DNA from 2 places in the Streptomyces sp. NPDC005017 genome. Region 1 is predicted to be linked to the other one. Evidence: riboswitches for the same ligand, from Rfam matches in the RefSeq annotation. Region 1 holds a riboswitch; the other holds the start of a gene.

Region 1 (5,110 bases):
CTCGGCCGGCCACTCGCCCGCGCCGACCTTCTCGATCTCCGCGCGGATGGCGATCATCGCGTCGCAGAACCGGTCCAGCTCGATGATGTCCTCGGACTCGGTCGGCTCGATCATCAGCGTGCCGGCCACCGGGAAGGACATGGTCGGCGCGTGGAAGCCGTAGTCGATGAGCCGCTTGGCGACGTCGTCCACGCTCACGCCGGTCGCCTTGGTCAGCGGCCGCAGGTCGATGATGCACTCGTGCGCCACGAGCCCGCCGGGGCCGGTGTACAGCACCGGGTAGTGCGGCTCCAGGCGCTTGGCGATGTAGTTCGCGGAGAGCACGGCCACCTGCGTGGCCCGTTTCAGGCCCTCGCCGCCCATGAGCCGGACGTACGCCCACGAGATCGGCAGGATGCCCGCGGAACCCCACGGCGCGGCCGAGATCGGCCCGACGCCCGTCTCCGGGCCGGCGGACGGCTGGAGCGGGTGGTTGGGCAGGTACGGCGCGAGGTGGGACCGGACGGCCACCGGACCGACGCCCGGGCCACCGCCGCCGTGCGGGATGCAGAACGTCTTGTGCAGGTTGAGGTGCGAGACGTCGCCGCCGAAGTGACCCGGCTTGGCCAGGCCCACCAGGGCGTTGAGGTTGGCGCCGTCCACGTACACCTGGCCGCCGGCCTCGTGCACCTGGGCGCAGATGTCGGCGACGTGCTCCTCGAACACACCGTGCGTCGACGGGTAGGTGATCATCAGCACCGACAGCTCGTCGCGGTACTGCTCGATCTTCGCCCGCAGGTCCTCGACGTCGATCTCGCCGTCCTCGGCGGTCTTCACGACGACGACCTTCATGCCGGCCATCACCGCGCTGGCGGCGTTGGTGCCGTGCGCGGAGGACGGGATCAGGCAGATGGTCCGCTGCTCGTCGCCGTTGGCGCGGTGGTACCCGCGGACGGCGAGCAGACCGGCCAGCTCACCCTGCGAGCCCGCGTTGGGCTGGAGGCTGACCTTGTCGTAGCCGGTGACCTCGGCGAGGCGGTCCTCCAGCTCGTGGATGAGCGTGAGGTAGCCCTCGGCCTGCTCCTCGGGCGCGAAGGGGTGCAGCTGGCCGAACTCGGGCCAGGTGACCGGCTCCATCTCGGTGGTCGCGTTGAGCTTCATGGTGCAGGAGCCCAGCGGGATCATGCCGCGGTCCAGCGCGTAGTCACGGTCGGACAGCCTGCGCAGGTAGCGCAGCATCGCCGTCTCGGAACGGTGCTGGTGGAAGACGGGGTGGGTGAGGTAGTCGTCGGTGCGCAGCAGCGCGGCCGGCAGCGCGTCCTCGGTGGCAGCGTCCAGCGCCGCCACGTCGCCCTCGACGCCGAAGGCCGCCCAGACCGCGGCGAGCTGCTCGCGCGTGGTCGTCTCGTCGCAGGAGAGCGACACCTGGTCGGCGTCGACGAGGTGCAGGTTGACACCGTTCGCCCGCGCGGCGGCGACGACCTCGGCGGCACGGCCGGGCACGCGCGCGGTGACCGTGTCGAAGAACGCGCCGTGCACCAGCTCGACACCGCCGCCGGCCAGGCCCGCGGCGAGGATCGTCGCGTAGCGCTGGGTGCGCCGCGCGATGCCCTTCAGCCCCTCGGGGCCGTGGTAGACGGCGTACATGCCGGCCATCACGGCGAGGAGCACCTGGGCGGTGCAGATGTTGCTGGTGGCCTTCTCGCGGCGGATGTGCTGCTCACGCGTCTGCAGGGCCAGCCGGTACGCCTTGTTCCCGTCCGCGTCCACGGACACGCCGACGAGGCGGCCGGGCAGGCTGCGCGCGAACTTCTCGTGCACGGCCATGTAACCGGCGTGCGGTCCGCCGAAGCCCATCGGCACACCGAAGCGCTGGGTCGTGCCGATCGCGATGTCCGCGCCCAGCTCGCCCGGCGACCTCAGCAGCGTCAGCGCGAGCAGGTCGGCGGCGACGGTCACCAGCGCGCCGAGCTCATGGGCCTGGTCGATGACCGGCTTGATGTCCCGCACGGCACCGGAGGCGCCGGGGTACTGGACCAGCACACCGTTGATCTCGCGCCCGGCGATCTCGGCCGGGATGCCCTCGCTCAGGTCGGCGACGACGACCTCGACACCGGTCGGCTCGGCGCGGGTCTCGATCACGGCGATCGTCTGCGGCAGCGCGTCCGCGTCGATCAGGAAGAGGCCCTTCTTGTTCTTGCCCATGCGCCGGGACAGCGCCATGGCCTCGGCGGCCGCGGTGCCCTCGTCCAGCAGGGAGGCGCCGGAGGTGGGCAGGCCGGTCAGCTCGGCGACCATGGTCTGGAAGTTCAGCAGCGCCTCGAGGCGGCCCTGCGAGATCTCCGGCTGGTACGGGGTGTACGCCGTGTACCAGGCCGGGTTCTCCATGACGTTGCGCAGGATGACCGGCGGCGTGAAGGTGCCGTAGTAGCCCAGACCGATCATGGAACCGAGGACCTGGTTGCGGTCGGCCAGCGAGCGCAGCTCGGCGAGCACCTCGGCCTCGGTCCGCGCGCCCGGCAGGTCCAGGGCATCGGCGTTCTTGATCACATCGGGTACCGCGGCGGCGGTGAGCTCGTCGAGGGAGCCGTAACCGACGTGCGCGAGCATCTTGGCCCGCGCCTCCTGGTCGGGCCCGATGTGGCGCTGCTCGAAGGGGATGCCCTGTTCGAGCTCGGAGAGCGGCGTGCGCTGGGCGGTCATTGCGGAGGCCTCCTGGTCTGACGCGACCTTCGAGGGGCACCACGGCGCTGGTACCCCGACGGCCTCCCCCTCTGTCATCTCAACCTGAGAGCTTCACCGGACGCCCGGAGGGCACCCGGCTTTCACCGTCGGTGAGAGCGGACCGTGAACACCCGCCCTGCTTTCCAGAGTGACCTCGTCCGTGCGGTACGTGGGCCTGAGAGATTCCGGGGAGGATTTGCTCCTTCGGCGCCTCCGACAACTACCGGAGGACTCTCCCGCACGGGGTCAGCAGCCTCTGCAAGCCTACCAGCGCGGTTCCCGAGCGGGCCTTCGAGTGGCCGGGCTCACCAATGTGCTCTTTCGTAGTGCTTACGGATGAGTGCCGACCAAGTGGAGGGCTCGTGCAGACCGACATCGATCCGCGCAACCTGATCGGCCGCAAGGCGTTCGACCGCAACGGCACGAAGATCGGCACGATCGACGAGGTGTACCTCGACGACGCGACCGGCGTGCCGGAATGGGCGGCGATACGCACCGGCCTCTTCTCCAGGGACGCCTTCGTCCCCCTGGAGCCCAGCGAACTGATCGAGGGCACACTCCACGTCCCCTTCGAGCGAGCCCTGATCAAGGACGCACCCGACTTCGGGGTGGGCCGCCACCTCTCCCCCGAACAGGAACTCCAGCTCTACCACCACTACGGCCTGGACGTGGCACCGCCTCCCCCGCTCCCCGACCGCGACTTCGGAAACATCGCAGGCAAGGAAGACCCCCGCTAACCCACCCCTCCCCCACCAAACAAGCCCCGGGGCCCCTGACCACGCCTTCTCAAGGGGTGCGGGGAACTGCGCGACAGCCACCCACTGCCCGCAGCCGAAGTCCGAATCGCCCCACCCACCCTCCACCACCCCTGAGGGGCGCGGGAACTGCGCGACCAGCCACGAACGGCCCGCAGCCAAACCCCTCCGCGCCGAGCCGCACACCCGTCGACCACTACGACCAGGCACCCCGCCCGGCAGGGCCCCGCACCAGCGGCAACGGTTCCGCCACAGAAAGAGCAGGGTCCTCGACCCTGAACGTCCGCACCCGCCCCACCTCCGACGTCGGCGTCTCGAACCGCACCGTGACCCGCCCCAGACCACTGCCCTGCACCCACCCGTGCCCGTGCTCGGCGTGGTGGACGTCGCGCCCCGGTGCCCACCGCCGCTCCTGGGGCTCCTCGGCGTCCTCCTTCGACCGCTCCTCGCGAGACTCGTCCTCGGCCACCTGCACCGCCTCCCCCGCGGCCTGCGCGAACAGGTCCTCCTGGGTGAAGTCGGCCAGGCCGCTCACCCCGACCCCGAGCAGCCGCACCCCACCCGTGGTGTCGACGGCCTCCAGCAGCCGCAGCGCGGCCTCCCGCACCACCACCGGGTCGTCGGTGGGCCCCCGCAGCGTCTCGGAGCGGGTCAGGGTCGAGAAGTCGTAGCGCCGTACCTTGAGCTGGATCGTCCGCCCGGACAGCCCGGCCCCCCGCAGCCGCCGTACGCAGCGGTCGGCCAGCCGCTGCACCTCCAGCCCGACCCGCACCCGGTCGTGGATGTCCACGTCGTAGGTGTCCTCGACGGACACCGACTTGGTCTCCCGCTCGGCCACCACGGACCGCTCGTCGCGCGCGAGCGCCATCGCGTAGAGCGCGTGCCCGTGCGCCCTGCCGACCAGTCGCACCAGCTCGTCCTCACCGGCCTCGGCCAGCTCCTCGACCGTGTGGATGCCCGCCCGTCTCAGGTGGTCGCCCGTCGCGGGCCCCACCCCGGGCAGGGTCCGCACGGACATCGGCCCGAGCAGCGCCCGCTCGGTGCCCGGCTCGATCAGCACCAGCCCGTCCGGTTTGGCCTGCTCGGAGGCGATCTTCGCCAGCATCTTGGAGGCCGCCAGCCCGACCGAGCCCGTGAGCCCGGTGACGGCCCGTATGTCCGCGCGCAGCTTGGCCCCGCTCAGCCGTGCCGAACCGGCGTCCCAGGCCGCCTCACCGGCCTCCAGGTCCACGAACGCCTCGTCCAGGCTCAGCGGCTCCACCAGCGGCGACAGCGCCCGCAGCAGCGTCATCACCTGCTCGCTGACCGCCCGGTACAGCGCGAACCTCGGCGCCAGATACGCGGCGTTGGGTGCCAGCCGCCGCGCCTGGGCCATCGGCATCGCCGAGTGCACCCCGAACACCCGGGCCTCGTACGAGCAGGTCGCCACCACCCCGCGCGGCCCGAGCCCGCCCACGATCACGGCCTTCCCGCGCAGGCTCGGCTTGGACGCCTGCTCCACCGAGGCGAAGAAGGCATCCATGTCGAGATGCAGGATCGTGGGCGCGGTTCTCACATCTCCGATGCTGCACCACACCACTGACAATGCCCCGGCCCAGGGCGGAGAGTCTCACCTCGGGCGCTGCCGGAACCCGGTGTTCCGGCAGCGGGCT
Region 2 (5,110 bases), on a different contig from region 1:
CGTGGAGGTCACCACGTGCGCGTGCTCGACCGGGTTCGGGTGCAGGCCCGCGGCCACCAGGCCCGCGAAGTGCGCCATGTCGACCCAGAGGAACGCCTCGACCTCGTCGGCGATCCGGCGGAACTCCGCGAAGTCCAGCTGGCGCGGGTACGCCGACCAGCCCGCGATGATCACCTTCGGGCGGTGCTCCTTGGCGAGCCGCTCGACCTCGGCCATGTCCACGAGACCCGCGTCGTCCACGTGGTACGCGACCACGTCGAACTGCTTGCCCGAGAAGTTCAGGCGCATGCCGTGGGTCAGGTGACCGCCGTGCGCCAGGTCCAGACCGAGGATCGTGTCGCCCGGCTTGGCCATCGCGAACAGCGCGGCCTGGTTCGCGGAGGCACCCGAGTGCGGCTGGACGTTGGCGTACTCGGCGCCGAACAGGTCCTTGATCCGGTCGATCGCGATCTGCTCGGTGACGTCGACGTGCTCGCAGCCGCCGTAGTAGCGGCGGCCCGGGTAGCCCTCGGCGTACTTGTTCGTCAGCACCGAGCCCTGCGCCTCCATGACGGCGAGCGGAGCGAAGTTCTCCGACGCGATCATCTCGAGCGTGGACTGCTGACGCACCAGCTCGGCGTCGATCGCCGCGGCGACCTCCGGGTCGAGCTCGTGCAGGGGGGTGTTCAGGGAGGACATGCGACTCCTCAGCCGGCGATGTAGGCGGAGTACTCGTCGGAGGAGAGCAGGTCGTCCTGCTCGCCCGCGACACGGACCTTGAACAGCCAGCCGCCCTCGAACGGAGCGGAGTTCACCAGCGCCGGGTCGTCCACGACGTCCTGGTTGACGGCGGTGATCTCACCGCTGACCGGCGAGTAGAGCTCGCTGACCGACTTGGTCGACTCCAGCTCACCGCAGCTCTCACCCGCGGTCACCGTGTCACCGACCTCCGGGAGCTGGACGTAGACGACGTCGCCGAGGGCGTTCGCCGCGTGCTCCGTGATGCCGACCGTCGACACGCCGTCCTCGGCGGCCGACAGCCACTCGTGCTCCTTGCTGTAGCGCAGCTGCTGGGGGTTGCTCATGGCCTGAATTCTCCTGTACGCGAGGTGATGCTGATGCAGGGGGACCGCCCGGGGCGTGCGTGAGCAGCGCGAACGTGCCCGACGCCATCGCGGCGGTGCTACGAAACTGTCACTTCTGACGCTTGTAGAAGGGCAGCGCCACGACCTCGTACGGCTCGTGGCTGCCCCGGATGTCCACGCCGACACCCGCGGTGCCCGGTGCCGCGTGCGCCGCGTCGACGTACGCCATGGCGATCGGCTTGCCCAGCGTGGGGGAGGGAGCGCCGGAGGTGACCTCGCCGATCACCTCACCGCCCGCGACCACGGCGAAACCGGCGCGCGGCACCCGGCGGCCCTCGGCGACCAGACCGACCAGCACCCGCGGCGGGTTCTGCTCGGCGCGCGCGGCGGCCTCGGTGAGCGCCTCGCGGCCGACGAAGTCGCCCTCCTTCTCGAACTTGACCACACGGCCGAGCCCGGCGTCGAAGGGGGTGAGCGAGGTGGTCAGCTCGTGCCCGTACAGCGGCATGCCCGCCTCCAGGCGCAGTGTGTCGCGGCAGGACAGGCCGCACGGGATCAGGCCGACCCCCGCGCCCGCCTCGGTCAGCGCCTGCCACAGCGCCACGGCGTGCTCCGGCTTCACGAACAGCTCGAAGCCGTCCTCGCCGGTGTAGCCGGTGCGCGCGATCAGCGCCGGGACGCCCGCGACCGTGCCGGGCAGACCCGCGTAGTACTTCAGGCCGTCCAGGTCGGCGTCCGTCAGCGACTTCAGGATGCCGGGGGACTCCGGGCCCTGGACGGCGATCAGCGCGTACGCGTCACGGTCGTCGCGGACCTCCGCGTCGAAGCCGGCCGCGCGCTCGGTCAGCGCGTCCAGCACGACCTGCGCGTTGGAGGCGTTGGCGACGACCATGTACTCGGTCTCGCCCAGCCGGTAGACGATCAGGTCGTCCAGGATGCCGCCGTCGGCCCGGCAGATCATCGTGTAGCGGGCCCGGCCCACGCCCACGGCGGCGATGTTGCCGACGAGCGCGAAGTTCAGCAGGGCCCCGGCCTGCGGGCCGGTCACGGTGATCTCGCCCATGTGCGAGAGGTCGAAGAGTCCGGCCCTGGTCCGCACGGCGTTGTGCTCGTCGCGCTCGGAGCCGTAGCGCAGCGGCATGTCCCAGCTGGCGAAGTCGGTCATCGTCGCGCCCAGCGAGCGATGCAGGGCGTCGAGCGCGGTAAGGCGCAGTTCGGTACTGCTCATCGGTCGGTCGTCTCCCAAGTACACGACAGGCGAGGTCATTCCTCCCCATCTGTCATCGGAACCTGAGAGGTTCGCCATGACCGCCCGTACACATACGTACAGTGACGCGGGGGAAGGACATGGCTTGCACCTTGGGTGGGACCACTGCTGGCAGCGGCCCGCTTTTCAGATGTGCCTCGCCCGCGCGGTAACGGGGCCTGAGAGATTCAAGGGAGGGACTTGCTCCTTCGGCGCCCCAGACGGGCTGGGGACTCTCCCGCGCGGATTCAAACGGCCGGTATGCAGTTGGCGCGCCCATCATTGCACGCATCCGCCGAGCAGGGCAGGCCGCATCTGTAACCGGGCTGTGGCACTACGCACACGAAATCCGGAGGCGCACCGGATTACCGTCTCTTTACACTCGATGGGCAAGGGTCTCGTGACCCGCCCCAGGGGAGGACGATCACGGTGAACAGGACCACGCCGTACGCCACGAGCCCGGCCCTCGCGCTGCCCGCACGGACCGGTGCCCCGGCCACGGACGCCTGCCCCGCGCACTCCGCACCCGTCGTCCGCGACCTGCGCGAGCGCGCCGGCCGCAGCCCGCACGCCCTGCTCTTCGGCCCCGCCGACCTCGTCGTGATCACCGGACTGCCCGGCAGCGGCAAGTCCACCCTGATGCGGCGGACCGTGCCCGGTACCCGCATCGACTCCCAGGACACCCGCGACCGCTTCGACGCCCGCGCCCCCCGCTTCCTGCCGTACGCCGTCTACCGCCCACTCGTCCGCCTCGCCCACTACGCCCGACTGCGCCGCGCCCTGCGTACCGGCCGGGGCGTCGTCGTGCACGACTGCGGCACCCAGGCCTGGGTGCGCGGCTGGCTCACCCGCGAGGCCCGCCGCCGCGGCGGCACCCTGCATCTGCTGCTCCTCGACGTCACCCCCGAGCAGGCCCTGGCCGGCCAGCGCGAGCGCGGCCGCGGGGTCTCGCGCTACGCCTTCCGCCGCCACCGCGGCGCCGCCGCGCGCCTGCTGCGCCGCGTCGAGCGCGGCGCACTGCCCGGCGGCTGCGGCTCGGCCGTCCTGCTCGACCGGGACGCCGCGGACACCCTGCGCCGGATCGGGTTCACGGGCTGACGGACCGGCCGTGGGAGCTTGCCCGTTCCCATGGGCCGGGCACGCCGACGGGCGGGCCGCACGTACGGGTTAGCCTTTCAGCCACAGCAGGTTCACGGCAGGCGGTAGGCAGCAGATGGACTTCCCGGCGCAGGCGCACCCCCATCCACACGGCGGATGGCCCGGCAACGAACTGGAGGAGGTGCTCTCCGCCTCCCTCGGCGTGCCGTCGGCCGGCGCCCGCCTCGTCGAGGTCCTCGGCCGCAGCTTCGTCTGGGTGCCGCTGCCGTCCGGCGGCGGCCCGGACAGCGGCGAGCTCGACCTGCCCACCCTGGAGATCGAGGGCCAGGCCTACGTCCCGGTCTTCACCTCCGAGGAGCAGTTCCGCCTCGGCGCGGGCCCGAACATGTCGTACGCCGTCGCCCCCGCCGTGGAGTTCGCCCGCGGTCTGCCCCCGCAGGCCGGCATCGCGCTCAACCCCGGCGGCGTGGTCGGCGTGCCCCTCCCGCCGGCCGCCGTCGCCGAGCTCTGCCGCTCCGGCCGCACCCCGCTGGACGGCCCGGCGAGCGGCGGCCGCGTCCGCCTGTACGAACCCGACTGGCAGGAAGACCCCGTCGCCTTCCTCTCCGCCGCCTCCGCCGAGTTCGACGCCACCGGGGTCGTGCGCACGGCCCGCCGCTGTCTGGCCGCGATCGAGACGGCCGACCCGGCGCTGTTCGTCGGTGTCGAACTCGCACAGCTGGACGGCGACCCGCTCGCGGCGCCCACCGCGGCCCTGGGCCGGGCCCTGGCCCAGGCCCCCGTCCCGTGGCCGGTGAACCTGGTCCTGCTGGACGTGGCGCAGGACCCGGTGGGGGACTGGATGCGGCAGAGGGTGCGCCCGTTCTTCCAGAAGTAGGGGATCACGGAACCCACCGAGCTCTCCCCCGGTCCTCCCCCCGGACGGCATAACCTGGTTTCATAACCCGGTCAGAAGAAGAAGGGGCGTAACACAGTGAGCGCGAGCGGCACCGCCGCGACCGGCACGGTCGAGCACACGCTGCGCCAGGTCACCCCGGGGCGTTACGACGCCTACGAGGCGCTCCTGCGTGCCCTCGCGACGCCCGTCTCCGGCCAGGTCTGGATGCTGCTCTGGCACGGCCAGGCGGGTTCCCCGGACGCCCAGTACGGCACGATGCACGTCGGCGGCCACTCCTACGCGCCCTGTGTGACCTCCGCCCAGGAGCTTTCGGCCAGCGGCTGGAACCGCAGCTACGAGGTCGTCGACGCCCTCGACGTGGCCCGCACCCTGTACCCCGACCACTACGGCCTCTGGCTCAACCCGCACGCCCATGGCGGCGGCGTCGGTGTGCCCTGGCTCGATCTGCGCCGGATCGCGACGGGTCTGGACCGCCAGCCGGCCGGCCCGCTGCGGCTGGCCGAACCCGGTATCGAGATCCCGCAGTTCTACGCCCTCCTCGCGCAGAACGCGCATCGCACCCCGGCCGTGCGCACCCTGCGCCGCGCCTGGGTGCAGCCGGCGCTGGGCGCACCGTACCTCGCCATCGGCCTGGACGTGTACGAGACCTCGCCGTCGGCCGTGGACTCGGTGCGCGCCATGATGCACCAGTCCATCGGCGCCGTGCCCGACGGGCTGCCCGTGTCGACGGTGGCGATGTCCGACGAGTACTGCCCCGTCGCGATGTGGATGCGGTCCAACGCCCGCCCGTTCTACGACCGCGAG

Evidence for each region. A riboswitch is a leader RNA that binds a small molecule or an ion and turns the genes downstream of it on or off. The one in region 1 is predicted to bind glycine.
Region 2: another riboswitch for glycine. It lies ahead of gcvT (glycine cleavage system aminomethyltransferase GcvT); the one in region 1 lies ahead of gcvP (aminomethyl-transferring glycine dehydrogenase).

Annotation. Positions count from the first base shown of each region.
Region 1 covers NZ_JBIALD010000003.1:9,220-14,329, reverse strand. Annotated here, with positions in the region: gene gcvP (aminomethyl-transferring glycine dehydrogenase) at 1-2,682, opposite strand, end outside; glycine riboswitch at 2,857-2,952, opposite strand; gene ACFYR0_RS05030 (PRC-barrel domain-containing protein) at 3,066-3,440, shown strand; gene ACFYR0_RS05025 (DNA polymerase IV) at 3,655-5,013, opposite strand; gene ACFYR0_RS05020 (MerR family transcriptional regulator) at 5,109-5,110, opposite strand, start outside.
Region 2 covers NZ_JBIALD010000029.1:69,000-74,109, reverse strand. Annotated here, with positions in the region: gene glyA (serine hydroxymethyltransferase) at 1-678, opposite strand, end outside; gene gcvH (glycine cleavage system protein GcvH) at 687-1,064, opposite strand; gene gcvT (glycine cleavage system aminomethyltransferase GcvT) at 1,174-2,292, opposite strand; glycine riboswitch at 2,468-2,561, opposite strand; gene ACFYR0_RS32160 (AAA family ATPase) at 2,734-3,408, shown strand; gene ACFYR0_RS32155 (enhanced serine sensitivity protein SseB) at 3,524-4,285, shown strand; gene ACFYR0_RS32150 (enhanced serine sensitivity protein SseB C-terminal domain-containing protein) at 4,382-5,110, shown strand, end outside.